Regions from separate parts of the Halopseudomonas sp. T1L2 genome, predicted to be linked through region 1. Evidence: predicted binding sites of a transcription regulator. Region 1 holds the regulator's gene; the other holds the start of a gene.

Evidence for each region. Region 1 encodes FliA, which starts transcription of late flagellar genes. Its sites were predicted from a motif close to CTAAAGTTTNNNNNNNNNNNGCCGNTAA; they were not measured.
Region 2: the regulator FliA is predicted to act here: its motif matches at 4,636-4,663, upstream of flgM (flagellar biosynthesis anti-sigma factor FlgM).

What each region holds. Positions count from the first base shown of each region.
Region 1 is NZ_AP040865.1:1,715,591-1,723,427, forward strand. It holds gene ACZ5WQ_RS07950 (chemotaxis protein CheA) at 1-1,621, opposite strand, end outside; gene ACZ5WQ_RS07955 (protein phosphatase CheZ) at 1,777-2,571, opposite strand; gene ACZ5WQ_RS07960 (chemotaxis response regulator CheY) at 2,593-2,970, opposite strand; gene ACZ5WQ_RS07965 (RNA polymerase sigma factor FliA) at 3,192-3,929, opposite strand; gene fleN (flagellar synthesis regulator FleN) at 3,926-4,753, opposite strand; gene flhF (flagellar biosynthesis protein FlhF) at 4,786-6,153, opposite strand; gene flhA (flagellar biosynthesis protein FlhA) at 6,222-7,837, opposite strand, start outside.
Region 2 is NZ_AP040865.1:284,598-292,434, forward strand. It holds gene ACZ5WQ_RS01375 (sodium ion-translocating decarboxylase subunit beta) at 1-608, shown strand, start outside; gene ACZ5WQ_RS01380 (Arc family DNA-binding protein) at 708-1,031, opposite strand; tRNA gene ACZ5WQ_RS01385 (tRNA-Arg) at 1,362-1,438, shown strand; gene ACZ5WQ_RS01390 (MFS transporter) at 1,582-2,913, shown strand; gene ACZ5WQ_RS01395 (flagellar brake protein) at 2,910-3,569, opposite strand; gene ACZ5WQ_RS01400 (flagella synthesis protein FlgN) at 3,732-4,190, opposite strand; gene flgM (flagellar biosynthesis anti-sigma factor FlgM) at 4,271-4,597, opposite strand; gene flgA (flagellar basal body P-ring formation chaperone FlgA) at 4,739-5,335, opposite strand; gene ACZ5WQ_RS01415 (chemotaxis protein CheV) at 5,557-6,504, shown strand; gene ACZ5WQ_RS01420 (CheR family methyltransferase) at 6,538-7,365, shown strand; gene flgB (flagellar basal body rod protein FlgB) at 7,616-7,837, shown strand, end outside.

The DNA.
Region 1 (7,837 bases):
TCATGCCTTTCTCGACCGCCTTGGCCCGCAGGATTTCAGGGTCCATGCCACGACCATCGTCGACGATGGTCAGCAGAATATGATCACCTTCCTGCTGCGCAGCCAGCACCACCTTGCCCGTCCGCGGCTTGCCTGCGGCTTCGCGCTCGTCCGGCAATTCGATACCGTGGTCTACCGAGTTGCGCACCAGGTGCACCAGCGGATCGGCCAGCGCCTCAACCAGGTTCTTGTCCAGATCGGTCTCTTCACCAATCAGCTCAAGATTGATTTCCTTCTTGAGGTTGCGCGCCAAATCGCGAACAACCCGGGGGAACCGGCCGAAGACCTTCTTGATCGGCTGCATGCGCGTTTTCATGACCGACATCTGCAGGTCGGCCGTGACCACATCCAGGTTGCCAACGGCCTTGCCCAGCTCTTCATCACCGCTGGCCAGACCCAGACGCACCAGGCGGTTACGCACCAGCACCAGCTCACCGACCATGTTCATGATTTCATCCAGCCGGGCGGTATCGACGCGCACTGTGGTGTCAGCCGCTGGCGCCTCGGCGGGCGCAGCCGACTTGGCCGGTGCGGGTGCGGGTGCTGCGGCCTTGGCCGCCGGCTTCGCTGCAGCCTTGGGCGCAGCGGGCGTTACCGGCTTGCTGGCAGCAGGTTGTGCAGCGGGCTTGGCAGCCTCGGACTGGTCGGCCTTGGCGTCAGCAATACCGGGGGCAGCACCCTTGCCGTGGAGCTGATCAAGCAGCGCTTCGAATTCGTCGTCAGTGATATGGTCATCGGAACTGTCGGCAGCCGACGTCTCCGGTGCAGCAGCAGGTGCTTCCTTGACACCCGGCGCAGCACCCTTGCCGTGCAACTGGTCAAGCAGCGCCTCAAATTCATCGTCGGTAATGTCGTCACCGTCAGACGCCGGCTTGGACGATTCAGCGGCTGCCGGCTTGCCTGTCGCAGCTGCCGGCGCCTTGCCCGGGCCATGCAGTTCATCCAGCAGGGCCTCAAATTCATCATCGGAGATCTCATCGGCGCCAGCGGTGGACGCTGTCTGGGCAGCAGCAACAGAGGCTGCGGCAGCCGCACTGCCATCACCATGCAGGGCGTCAAGCAACTGCTCGAATTCATCGTCGGTGATGTCACCCTCGGCAGCGGCAGGTGCCGCAGCGTCAGCCGGACCAGCCTCGGGCTCCGGCTCAGGCGCTTCTGCAGCAGGCGGCTCGCTTGTTGCCTCATCCGCCGATGCGGGCTGAGCCAGGGCGGCCAACGCATCCAGCAGAGCAGGCGCAGCAGGAGTCGGCTCCTCGCTCTCTCGCACCTGGGCAAACATGCCATTGACCGTGTCCAGAGCCTGAAGAACGACGTCCATCAACTCGGGCGTGACGGTACGTTCGCCCTTGCGCAGAATATCGAATACGTTCTCGGCGATATGGCAGCAGGCAACAAGGGCATCCAGCTGGAGAAAGCCGGCCCCGCCCTTTACGGTGTGAAAGCCGCGGAAGATAGCGTTAAGCAGATCCATGTCGTCGGGCCGGTTTTCCAGCTCGACCAACTGTTCGGACAACTGCTCGAGAATCTCGCCGGCCTCGACCAGAAAGTCCTGGAGAATCTCTTCATCCGCATCGAAACTCATGCACCCACTCCCCTCGGGCGTGTTATCGGAAGGCCACGCAATGCCGCCTTGAATTTCCATCTCGGCGCTGCGCAGTCACTCAACGTTGCTGCCAGGCAGCGACCTTGAGCAGTCAGACCGGCCGCGCGCTCAGCGTGCGGCAGTTACAGCTGACATCAGAATCCCAGGCTGGAAAGGAGGTCATCAACCTCATCCTGACCGGAAACAACGTCTTCCCTTTTATCGGCATGAATTTGCGGACCTTCACCCCTGGAGGAGGATTTTTTTCCGTCCCCGGGAGATTCACCATGATTGATGCCGGTAATGCGGTCGACCTGTCCCGCCATTCGGACCAGGTTGACCAGGCTCTCTTCGACATCATGCACAAGCGTAGTCACACGCTTGATCACCTGGCCGGTCAGATCCTGATAGTCCTGAGCCAGCAGAATATCGTTCAGATTGGTGGACAGATCCTTGCTGGTCGATTCGGTCTGCTCAAGGAACTCGCCTACCCGGCGGTAGAGGTCGCGAAACTCGTCCGCCGCCATCTCCCGGCGCTGCAGCCGCTGCCAGTCTGCCTTGAGGGCGTTCGCCTGCTGCCCCAGATCAGCGACCTTGGGGACGCTGGCCTCGACCAGATCCATGGTCCGGTTGGCCGCCTTGTCGGTCAGCTGAACCACATAGTCCAGCCGGTCAGAGGCATCGGATATCTTGGAAGTATCGTTGTCACCACCCAGCGCGTGGGTCGTGTCGATCTGAAAATTGACGATGGCATTGTGCAACGCGCGGGTGAGCTGCCCCACTTCGTGATAAAGACCACGGTCGCGTGCCTGATTGATGGCATGAATGACCAGCAACGCTTCACCGAAGTTGCCGCTCTCAAGGTGACCAACCAGCTGGTGCGCATTGTCCTTCAGCGAATGCTCGAATTCCTGAGCGGTCGCCTGGCCGGGATCCTTACTCAAAGCCATAACCTGTACCCCGGTTGATTATTATTTAGCCTGAACTCGCTCAAAGATTTTTTCGATCTTTTCTTTCAAGGCCTGAGCCGTAAACGGCTTGACCACATAGCCATTGACGCCCGCCTGCGCGGCTTCAATGATCTGATCTCGCTTGGCCTCGGCCGTTACCATCAGCACCGGCAGGTGCTTGAGCCGCTCGTCGGCCCGCACAGCGCGTAACAGGTCAATGCCGCTCATGCCGGGCATGTTCCAGTCAGTCACCAGAAAATCGAAACTGCCGCTCTGCAGCATCGGCAACGCGGTGTTGCCGTCATCGGCTTCGGCTGTGTTGGTAAACCCAAGGTCGCGCAACAGGTTCTTGATGATGCGCCTCATCGTCGAAAAATCATCAACGATGAGAATTTTCATATTCTTGTCCAAGTCGACCTCCGTACAAACCAGGGAATGTGCAGGCCTGCACCCCAAAAACCCATCGCAAATAACCAATCAAGCCATAAAAGAAGCTCTGATCAATCAGCTGGAAGCCAGCAGGCTGATCGGATGCACCCTCGAAAACGCCACCTGGACGTCCGGCCCGAAGCCACTACCTGTCGAGCAATCCGAGCATTGTCCGGATGTTGACGACAAAATCAATCATTTCGCCAGCTCATCAGCTTCGAGCGCAACCTAGCAGCACATTGACTGTGCAACTGACTGACCCTGGATTCACTGACACCCAGCACGGCGCCGATCTCCTTGAGGTTAAGCTCCTCATCATAATAAAGCGACAGCAGCAGTCGCTCGCGCTCGGGCAACGTGTCGATTGCCTCGATCAAAGCCGCTCTGAAACGCTCATCCTGCAGCCCGGACGCCGGTTCCTCGCCGCCCTGCACATCTGCCGGCGCACCCGACTCAAGCAGATCATCAAAGCTGAACAACTTGCTGCCGGCGGTATCACTGAGAATCGTATAGTACTCTTCCAGGCTCATCTCCAGCTCGGCGGCAACTTCGTGATCCTTGGCGTCACGCCCGAGCCGCGCCTCGACCGCGCGCATCGCATCACTGACCATCCGCGTATTGCGGTGTACCGAGCGTGGCGCCCAGTCGCCCTTGCGCACCTCGTCCAGCATCGCACCGCGAATGCGGATGCCGGCATAGGTTTCGAAACTGGCGCCCTTGCCGAAGTCGAATTTGCGGGAGGCTTCCAGCAGCCCGATCATACCGGCTTGCATTAGATCCTCCACCTGCACACTGGACGGCAGCCGCCCCAGCAGGTGGTAGGCAATTCGCTTTACCAGCGGCGCATACTGCTCGACGAGTCGATCCTGCTCACCGCGAGAACTCTGTGCTCGTGTATACATGCTCAATCCGCCAGCCTGTGCTGTCATAGGCCAGACCCTGTCGGTTGCACCAGACGTTCGACGAAGAACTCCAGGTGTCCTCGCGGGTTGGCCGGCAGCGGCCAGGCATCAACTTTTTGTGCAATGGCGCGAATTGCCAGCGAGGCCTTGCTGCGCGGAAAGGCTTCAAACACCGCGCGCTGCTTTTGCACTGACTTGCGCACCGCCTCATCAAACGGAACGGCTCCGACATACTGAAGTGCAACGTCAAGAAATCGATCCGTCACCTTGGCGAGCTTAGCAAACACCATGCGGCCCTCCTGCGGCGTGCCGACCATATTCGCCAGCACGCGGAATCGGGTCATCCCGTAATCACGGTTGAGCAGCTTGATCAGGGCGTAGGCATCGGTAATCGACGTTGGCTCGTCACATACCACGACGAGCACCTCCTGCGCCGCCCGCACAAAGCTGACTACCGAATCACCAATGCCGGCCGCCGTATCGACGATCAGCACGTCGATATTGTCACCGATCTCGCTGAACGCCTGAATCAGGCCGGCATGCTGCTGATGGTTGAGGCTCACCATGTTGGCGGCACCCGAGGCGGCCGGCACAATACGAACACCGCCGGGGCCGGTGACCAGAACGTCGCGCAGATCGCACTTGCCCTCCAGCACGTCGGCCAGCGTTGCCTTTGGCTTGAGCCCCAGCAGCACGTCAACGTTGGCGAGACCAAGGTCAGCGTCGAGCAGCACAACGCGCCGTCCCATCTCCGCCAGAGCAAGGCTGAGATTCACCGACACGTTGGTCTTGCCGATGCCACCCTTGCCCCCGGTGACCGCGATTACCTGAACCGGATGTTTGCTGCCCATCTGCGCTGATTACCTTAATCCTGTGAAATTGCTTAACTGGCCCGCTGGCTGTTCATCATACCGGCAAATACGTCGGCCATGGTCTGATCTGCCGGCGCATCATTACCTGCCATACTAACTGCACGACTCACCAGCTGATGCCCGACGGCGCGGCTGATATCGTCGGGAATGCGCTGGCCATCTGCCAGATAGGCTACCGGCAAACCCTGCTCCATCGCCAGCCCCAGCGATTCACCGAGCGTTGCGGCCTCGTCCACTTTCGTCAGAATGCAGCCCGACAGACCGCACGCCTTGTAAGTATGGTAGGCCGCTTTCATCACCCGGTGCTGGCTGGTCGCCGGCAGCACCAGCAGATTGCGTACCCGACGCCCCTGACTGGCCAGGGTGTCGAGCTGGCCGCGCAGGTAGGGATCGTTGGCCTGCAGGCCGGCAGTATCAATCAGAACCAGGCGCTTGCCGGCGAAATCGGCCAGCACGTCATTGAGATCCTGCTGCTCGTCCACCACCTTGACCGGCACATTGAGAATACGGCCCAGGGTGCGCAACTGTTCGTGTGCGCCGATACGATAGGTGTCCATGGTGACCAGAGCAACGTGCTGACTGCCGTGCTTGAGCACGTAACGCGCAGCGAGCTTGCCCAGCGTAGTCGTTTTGCCGGCACCGGTGGGGCCGACCAGCGCGATCACGCCACCGGCATCGAGCGGCTCTTCGCGCAGCACCGGCACACGATGCGCCAGATAGGCCAGCAGCATGCGCCAGGCCTGACGCGGATCACTCACGTCAGAAACCTGACGCAGCAGATCCTGACTGACCTCGGCCGGCAAGCCCATCTGGGTCAGACGGCGCCAGAGACCGGCCTGTTTCGGCTTGTGCTGATTGAGCTGCCCCCAGGCCAGCCCCCCCAGCTGAGACTCCAGCATTTCCCGCAGCCCGGCCAGTTCGGCGCGCATGGCGCTGAGGCTGGCATCTTCAACGGCCGCTGCCGCCGGCGAGCGCTCCGCAGCAGGCCGGCTGGCTGCAGCCGGCGCCGCCGGCTCAACCGGCTCCTGAATCAGCCGATCCAGCAGATCACGGGCCTCCACAGAACCCTGGCGAGCCGCGTGGCGCATGCTGTCACCAAACAGCTGACGATTGACCAGCGGCTGATCGTGGGAGGCCATCTCGCCCACCTCCAGCTCGGCGCGCGCGGCAACGATGCGCTCCTGGGTCTTTTTCAATTCAGCATCCAGACCCGGTGTCGGTGCCGTCAGACGGGGCGCCTCGTAGTCCAGCGCAGCGGTCAGCTCAACGCCACCGGCCACCCGGCGATTGGCGATGATCGACGCATCAGCGCCCAGCTCATCGCGAACCAGCTTCATCGCCTGGCGCATGTCTGCGGCAAAGAAACGTTTGACTTTCATGGCTGACCTCGTCGCTTTTCTGGCACCGCCCGCTGGCGGTTGCTGTCATTCATTCAGAGTGCTGCAGTTCAGTTCTGGCCAACCGTCGCAATGATGGTGACCTGCTTGCTGTCCGGAATTTCCTGGTAGGACAGTACATGGGCGCCCGGGGCTGCGTAGCGTACAAACTTGGCCATCATCATTCGAATCGGCCCCGCCACCAGCAGTACTGCCGGCTTGCCCTGCACTTCCTGCCGTTGTACGGCATCAGACAGTGAGCGCTGCAACTTCTCGGCCATGCCAGGCTCCAGCAACATACCGTCGTCGGCGCCCTGACCGGCCTTCTGCATACTCTGTAGCAACATCTGTTCCAACCTTGGCTCCAGCGTGATCACAGGCAGCTGAGAGTCAAGCCCCACAATGCTTTGCACGATTGAGCGTGACAACGCGACACGCACAGCGCCGATCAGCGCGCCGGTATCTTGACTCTTGTTCGCGTTGTTGGCGATGGCCTCGGCGATGGTCCGGATGTCACGAACCGGCACCTGTTCCTGCAGCAGGCCCTGCAGCACCTTGAGCAGGTTGGACAGGGAGATCAGCCCCGGCACCAGCTCCTCGGCCAGCTTCGGCGACGCCTTGGCCAGCACCTGCATGAGCTGCTGCACTTCCTCATGACCAATCAGCTCGTGGGCGTGCTTGTAGAGAATCTGGTTGATATGGGTGGCAACCACGGTGCTGGCGTCAACCACGGTATAGCCGAGTGACTGCGCCTGATCCTTCTGGTTAGGCTCAATCCAGACTGCGTCCAGACCAAACGCCGGATCCTTGCCGGGCACACCCTTGATCTCGCCAAAAACCTGACCCGGGTTGATCGCCAGCTCACGGTCGGGGTAGATCTCGGCCTCGGCCACACCCACGCCCATCAGCGTCAGGCGGTAGGCATTGGGCGCCAGATCAAGGTTGTCGCGGATATGGACCGAAGGCATCAGAAAGCCCAGATCCTGCGAAAGTTTCTTGCGAACGCCCTTGATCCGCGCCAGCAGCTGCCCACCCTGATTGCGATCAACCAGCGGGATGAGTCGATACCCGACTTCAAGCCCGACCATGTCAACCGGGGTCACATCATCCCAGCCAAGCTCGCGGGCCTCCGGCGCCTGAACGGCCGGCAACTGGGCCTGCTGACGCTCTTCCTGCACCTTTTCTTCCTCCTTGGCCTGCTGACGCTTGGCGATGAGGTAGGCACCCGCCGCCGCAATCGCACCGAGACTGAGGAAAGAGAAGTGCGGCATGCCAGGGATAAGCCCCATGACGATCAGAATCGCCGCAGCCACCGCCAGCGCCTTGGGTGAGGCAAACATTTGACGCTGAACCTGCGCCCCCATGTCTTCCGAGGAGGAAACCCGGGTCACCATGATCGCCGCGGCAGTCGAAAGCAGCAGCGACGGGATCTGGGCAACCAGGCCATCACCGATGGTCAGCAGCACATAGATGCGACCGGCCTCGGCAAACGGCAGCCCGTGCTGCGCCATGCCGATAGCCAGACCACCAATCACGTTGATGAACAGAATCAGCAGGCCGGCGACGGCGTCACCGCGCACGAATTTGCTGGCACCGTCCATGGAACCGTAGAACTCGGCCTCCTGGGCCACTTCCTGACGACGCGCCTTGGCCTGATCCTGATCGATCAGACCGGAGTTGAGATCGG
Region 2 (7,837 bases), 1.4 Mb from region 1:
TGGCGCTGGTCCCGCTGCTGCAACCCCCGATCATGCGCGCGCTGACCAGCCAGAAAGAGCGTGGCATTGTGATGACCCAGCTGCGTGTGGTGAGCAAGGCCGAGAAGATCATCTTCCCGCTGTTGCTGCTGATGCTGGTTGCCCTGCTGCTGCCCGATGCAGCGCCGCTGGTAGGCATGCTGTGCTTTGGTAACCTGATGCGAGAGTGCGGTGTGGTCGAGCGCCTGGCGGATACCAGCCGTAATGCGCTGATCAACATCGTTACCATCGCCCTGGGTCTGGCCGTTGGCTCCAAGCTGTCTGCGGAGTCCTTCCTGCAGCTCAAGACCCTTGGCATTCTGGTGCTGGGTATGGTCGCGTTCTGTGCGGGCACTGCGGCTGGCGTGTTGATGGCCAAGCTGCTGAACCTGTTCAGCAAGAATCCGATCAACCCGCTGATCGGTTCTGCCGGTGTGTCTGCGGTGCCAATGGCTGCCCGTGTATCCAACAAGGTAGGTCTGGAGACCAATCCGCAGAACTTCCTGTTGATGCATGCGATGGGTCCGAACCTGGCGGGTGTAATCGGCTCTGCGGTTGCGGCAGGCATCCTGCTCAACTTTGTTGGCTGATCGCTGCTTTGGCTGGAAATAAAAAACCCGCTCATTGAGCGGGTTTTTTGTTGGCGCTTGCTGCGCTGAATCAGATGTGCGCAGAGGCCAGGACTGTAATCAGGCCTGTTCGTTGGCCAACAGCGCCAGCAAGGCGTTTTGCTGGCGTCGGCTCATGTCTCGGAAGTGCGTCAGCAGCTCGCGTTCGTGCTGGCTGAGGCCTTCCGTATCCTGTGCGTTGAGCATCTTGCGCGAGGGCTGGTTTTGTTCAGGGAGCGTCGGCAGATCCAGCAGGCTGTGTTCCAGTCGCGCAATGATCTCCGAGTTCATGCTGCGGTGATGTTGCTTGGCGACATCTGCAATGCGGTCACGCATTCCCTGGGGTAGACGAACCACGAACTTGTCGGCGGTTCGGCTGGTGTACTGTTGGGTAGCTGTTTTCATGGGGCAATGATAATCGCTTGGCTGAAAAAATCGATGCTGGCCAAGTGCCGCAGATCAATGCGGAAAAGCGCGGCCAGGGCCATGGGTTGTCCGAATACAATCGTTATAGACAACATTTTTTCTATTGGTGCCCTAGTAGACCTTTTTTTTGCGTTTCAGGCTATAGGGTGACAAAAAATGTCTATGAAATGTGACGGGTTTACGACGAATGGCACTATGCTATTGCTTCGGTTTTGCCAGCGTTGCGCTGGAAATGCCAGGTATGCTTCAGGTAATATCTCGAACTCTCGATTAAATTCAACAGGTTGTGACATCACCTGCGACGTATTTGCGCTTGTAGCTCAGCTGGATAGAGCAACCGCCTCCTAAGCGGTAGGTCCCCGGTTCGAATCCGGGCTCGCGCACCATCTTCCTTTCCCCTGATTGCTGCCTGGCCCGGTCCGCGATCCGGCGGCTCGGGAACCCTGCCTTTGCCGATGGGTCGACTATTCTGCGTTTAGCTGGCATTGTTGCCGGCTAGTTATCTTCAGGGATTGTAACGGGAGCCTGCATGCCTCGCGCACTGACCGCCTTTTCTTCACTGTATTTCGCCACCCTGCTGATGCTGCTTGGCAGCGGTTTGCTGAGCACTTACCTGGGCCTGACACTGGCAGCCAATGGCGTCAGCGAACTGTGGATCGGTTTGTTGATGACGGGCTATTACGGCGGCCTGGTGATGGGGGCTTCGGTTGGTCACCGTCTAATCGCCCGGGTTGGTCATATTCGCGCCTTTGTTGCCGGTGCCGGGCTGGTGACGGCGTCGGTACTGTGCCACGCGCTGTTTGACAATGTGATTGTGTGGCTTGGGCTGCGGGTGCTGGTGGGCATGGCCATGATGTGCCAGTTCATGGTGTTGGAAAGCTGGCTGAACGAGCAGTCCGAGTCGCATCAGCGGGGCATGGTATTCGCCAGCTATATGGTGGTGACTTACCTTGGTCTGGTGCTGGGGCAAGTGGTTTTCGCTATCAAGCCGGAGCTTTCGCTGGATCATCTGCTGTATGTCGCCATGTGCTTTTCGCTCTGCCTGGTGCCTGTCGCTACCACCCGGCAGATCCACCCTGCACCGCTGCGCCCTGCGCCGTTGAAGGCGAGGTTGTTTCTGCAGCGTATTCCTCAGGCGCTGACCACTATCGGTGTCGCGGGGCTGATGATGGGGGCGTTTTACGGTATGGCGCCTGTATACGCAAAGTCTATGGGGCTGCCGACATCGGAAATTGGTATGTTCATGGCGGTGACCATTTGTGCCGGGCTGGCGGCGCAATGGCCTGCCGGCTGGCTGTCCGATCGGATTGATCGCAGCCAGTTGATTCAGGTGAGTGCGATGGCGCTGACCGCAGTGTCGGTGGTCATGGCGATTGGTCTGATGCCGGCCGGCGGTCTGATTTTCATGACGGCGATATTCGGCCTGATGGTGTTTACCCTGTATCCCATGGCTGTGGCGCTGGCCAATGACCATGTTGAGCCGGATGATCGGGTGCCGCTGTCGGCGATGTTGCTGGTGACCTTTGGTCTGGGTGCGAGCGTGGGGCCGCTGGTCAGTTCAGGGCTTATGAAGTGGCTGGGCCCCGGTATGCTTTACGTATTTATGGCTGCCTGCAGTGCCATTCTGGTCTTCAGGGTGCGGTCTGCCGCAGTCACCGGCGATCATCTCGTGGAGGCCGCGCCGCTGCAGTTCATGCCGGCGGCCGGCAACCTGGCCAGCTCCCCATTGGCAGCCGCAATTGATCCCCGGGTGGAGGAGAGTGCGGTAATCGAGCAGATGCAGGACGAGGTGGTGGTCGAGGAGTCTGCGGCAGCAGACTCCGGGCTCGACGCTGATCAGGATGATCATCGACCTGGCTAGAACAGGTCTTCCTTCTCGAGACGGCGCGCTTCGCGCTGGAGATAGTTGACGAAGCGGTCGATGCTGCGCTGGGCCTGCGCGGATTGCAGCTTGAACATCAGGCCGGCGTGGGTTTCGTTGGCTTCCTCTCGGAATACGACGTGGCGAACTTCAACGGTGACACTGACACGGCCGACGTCAGGCAGATGGAGCACGCTGCTGCTGTACTCTTCTCCTGGCTTCAGTGATTTGCTCCGGTCGCCCTCCAGGCGCACCTTGCAGCCGGTGGCAGACAGGTCCATCAGGTAGCTTGTGAAGCGCCGATCCCGGTCGGGAGCGGCTATTTCAACGGCAATATCGGCAGTACGCCGCACGCTGGCACGGAAGGCGCCGCGTTTCTGGTGATAGATCAGCTCGTCCGGCAGCGCAAAGGCGTAAGCAGGAGCGTCGTCAAGCATGACCTTACTGGCGCCCGGGCAGCTCCAGCGCATGTGTATGCCTTCATGCCAGGCATCAATCCTGAAGGATTCGCCCTGACTGGCGTAGCGGTCGCCCTCGCGGGGGATCATTTCGTCAATCCACATCGTTCCCTTGTCGGCATCGACGTTGACGATAAAACTTTGAAATTTTTGTGCCCGGTCGGTGAAGCTGATGGTCAGCGCGTCTCGAGCCCGCATCAGGGTACGTAGCAGAGAAATTATCTCAACGGGGGCGCGCACCTCTCTGGGCGGCTGGGGGCCGGTTTCTTGTGAAAACAGGTTGGACACGTCGGCTTCTCGTTATGATTCGTAACAGCAGGCACAACTATACCGCGAGGTTGGCGGCAATGATATTCGTGATCAGGCCTTGCTCAGGTTTCGAGTAATGCCGGAGCGGCTGCGATTGCCGAGTTGATCATAGATGCCGCTACCCGGTTCGCCCTGATTGCGCAGCAGATCAAGCATGGTGCGAGTGCTGTGCTGGCTGTGGTGAACAAGGCGGGCGTTGCGATCATTGGCCTGCTTGCAATTGGCCAGCACCTCAAGGAACTGCTGGTAGCCCTGCTGGAGCTGGGGGTCGCCCGCCTGTTCGATGTGGGCGGCCAATTGATCTTGCGAAATGTTGTGGGTCTGACAGTAGTGCCTGATTGCCTGGTCGTGAACAACCAGCGCGTCTGCAAGGCTGCGCTTCTGGGCTAGCAGGGGCTCGAGCATGGCCATGTCCTGCCGGGTCAGGGCGTCGCGTTCCTGTTCAAGCAGGTCCAGATAGTGCTGGCAGTCCTGTTCCGCCGACTCGAAGCGTTCTTGCAGTGGGTGCATGGCTTATCTCCTGACCGAGGCTGCCCCTTGGCGGGGTTAGTCGAAGAGTACAGCCAGTGTCGATGTCTGACTACTGGCTATCAGCTTTCCAGATTCAGCAGTTTGTCTGCAATACGGCTGCTGTCAGCCTTGTAGCTGCCATCGGCAATGGCTTGCCGGATCTGGCTGACACGCTCGTTATCCACTTCGGGCAGCTCGCGCAGCTTCTCTTCGATGGCCTGCAGTTGCTGGGCCTGAGCGCTCAGGTTGACTGATGAAGTGCTCTCTGTCGACTTGGCCTGGCTAGCCGCAGCCTGAGTGCCAGACTCGCTGACCGAGCTTGCTTCACGCTTGCCTGCCGCACCGCCAGCCTGGCTGCTGCGACCGGCGCCATTCGGGCCGTTGGGCGAGTTGAAGTCGATGACCATGATGAATTCCTCAAACTGTAAAATCTTCTCTAGCCGCTGTAACGGCAGCCGGAAGGAAAACTTTAGGAAAAAATAGTGTGAAGACCGTCACGGCGTGAGAGGCAGCGCCCGGCAAGCGGAAAACGCTGTTGCCGTGCATGATCACATTCCTGCTTCTACCTGTCCAGGGCCGGTTACCCGGGCCCTTATGACCCGGTTGGAGCGCGTGTTACGCACGCGAATCTGGGCGCCGAGTGTACCATCTTCCAGCGCCTCTCCAGGCATCCGAACGTTGACACTGCTGTTGCCGGCGCTGATGACTACCTTGTCGCCACGCTGTATCAGCCGATTCTGCTCCAGCTGGGTATGACTCAGGACGGTATTGGCGCTGACGTTGCGCTTGAGCTGCATGCCTATAGCCTGGGCCGGGTCGAGCAGGTAATTGCTGTTCAGCAGGCCGGTATCACGCTCGGCCAGGCGAATGTCCTGCGCACCGATGACGCCGCCCCGTGATAACGGGCGGCTGCTTACCACTACCTGTTGGTAGAGGCTGACCTGGGCCTGCACAAACAGCCGCCAGGGGGAAGGACCGTCACAGGTTACCCTGACGGTGACCCGGCCGATCGGGATGTCCGGGCTCTCCAGGCGAGCCGAAAGGGCGTCCTCGGCGCATATCGGCAGGCGCAGGCGCTGATCGAGCCTGTTGATGCGAACCTCATGGCGCGGGTCGCCGCCCAGGGTCTGCGCATAATCGCTCACTTGCTGCTCAAGATATTGGCTGGTCACGCCGATAAGTTGGTCAATGAGCGGGTTTGCCTGTGTGGGGGCGGAAAAAAATATCGCCAATACCGCGCACCCGGTGATAAAACGCATACAATTACCTACAAACAGTTGGGTGATGTCCGTCAGATTAACGTCGTCTGCTGATGGACCTGCACGAAACATGCCGTTTCACCCGATGCAAACATGAGGAGCAGTCCATGGCTGGTGTGATGGATTCAGTCAATCAGCGAACCCAGCTGGTTGGCCAGAACCGACTCGAACTGCTGCTGTTCAGGCTGGCCGGCAATCAGCTGTATGGCATCAACGTTTTCAAGGTCAAGGAAGTGCTGCAATGCCCTCGGCTGACGGCGATGCCCAAGCTGCATCCAGTCGTTCGCGGCGTAGCTCACATCCGTGGCGGCACACTGCCGATCCTCGACCTCAATCGCGCCACCGGCGGCCCCGGGCTGGACAACCTTGATACAGCATTCGTGATCATTACCGAATACAACTACAAGGTGCAGGGCTTTCTGGTGCGTTCGGTCGAGCGCATCGTAAACATGAACTGGTCCGAGATTCATCCGCCGCCAAAGGGTACCGGTCGGGAGCACTATCTGACAGCAGTCACCCGGGTTGATAATCAGATGGTCGAGATTATCGATGTGGAGAAGGTGCTGGCAGAGGTAGTACCCACCAACGAGAAGATTTCCGATGGTGTCATTGATGCGGAGTCCCAGGCCGATGCAGTAGCCCGGACGGTTCTGATCGTGGACGACTCATCGATCGCGCGTAAACAGGTGGCGCGTTGCCTGCAGGAAATCGGTGTCGAGATCGTAGCGCTGAATGACGGTCGCCAGGCGCTGGATTGGCTGAAGGCGAGGGCTGATCAGGGTGAGGATGTCAGTCAGTCTCTGCTGATGATGATCTCCGATATCGAGATGCCGGAGATGGATGGCTACACTCTGACCGCTGAAGTGCGTAACGATTCGCGCATGAACAAGCTGCATATCATGCTGCATACGTCGTTGTCGGGGGTGTTTAACCAGGCAATGGTCAAAAAGGTCGGTGCGGACGATTTCCTTGCCAAATTCAAGCCGGATGATCTGGCGCAGCGGGTGATCGAGCGCTTGCGTTCGTTGCGCGGTGACGCTGATGGTCAGGCCTAGCAAGATGGTTTTAACTGAGACAAGGCAGGCTTCGTGACTTTGGCAAATCAGGATTTTCAGCTGTTCCGGGACTTTCTGGAGAAGGCCTGCGGTATTGTGCTGGGCGACAACAAGCAGTATCTGGTGTCCAGCAGGCTTAATCGGCTGCTTGAGCAGGAGGGTATTGCCAACCTCGGCGAGCTGATCAAGCGCATCCAGGCCCAGCCGCGTGGCGGCCTTCGTGAGGCGGTCATCGATGCCATGACCACCAACGAAACCCTCTGGTTTCGTGATGTCTATCCGTTCGAAGTGTTGAAAACCCGGTTGATTCCGGAGTTCATCAAGAGCTCTCCAGGCCAGCGTCTGCGTATCTGGTCCGCTGCCTGTTCCTCGGGTCAGGAGCCCTACTCGTTGAGCATGGCAATCGACGAGTTCGAGCGTAGTAATCTGGGCCAACTGCGTGGTGGTGCCCAGATCGTGGCAACCGATCTCTCCGGCGGCATTCTCAATGCCGCCAAAAAGGCCGAGTACGACAGCCTGTCTGTTGCGCGCGGCCTGTCGCAGGATCGCCTGGCCCGCTATTTCGACCAGCTCGGTCCGGGGCGCTGGGCGGTCAAGCCGGCTATCCGCAATCGTGTCGAGTTCCGAGCACTGAACCTGCTGGACAGCTACTCGATGCTGGGCAAGTTTGACCTTGTCTATTGCCGCAACGTGCTCATCTATTTCTCTGCCGACGTGAAGAAAGACATTCTGCGACGAATTCACGCCACACTTAAGCCGGGCGGATATCTCATGCTCGGGGCCTCCGAGGCGCTGAACGGACTGCCGGAGCTGTACCAGATGGTCCAGTGCAGCCCGGGGATTGTTTACAAGGCCCGTTGAGGGCGTTTCCTCCAGTTCGGCACCCGTGCGCACCATCCTCCCAAGCCGGCATATTTCTGCCGGCTTTTCTCTTGCCGCCAGCCTTCCGAAAACCGGTTTGTCTTGCCGTTTGCCGGTAAATCATTGCCGCTTTTCTGGCGCCCCATGCCTAAGTTACTGAAATAAAAAGAACTTAATATTTGGCACGCTGATTGCTTAGCTGTTTGCAGTGACGTTTTTTGGTCGACGGACCGAAACGAGGAAGGTAGCAATGAGCATCAGTTTCGATAATGCCCTCGGGCTACATGAGCAGGCACTGAAGTTTCGCTCCCAGCGTGCCGAGGTGCTGGCCAATAACATCGCCAACGCCGAGACCCCCAACTACAAGGCGCGGGACCTGGACTTCAATGCGGTCCTGGCTGCCCAGCAGGGCGCCGGTGTACCTGGCGACGGCCAAAGTGTGGCGGTTGAGCGGACCAATGCCGGGCACATG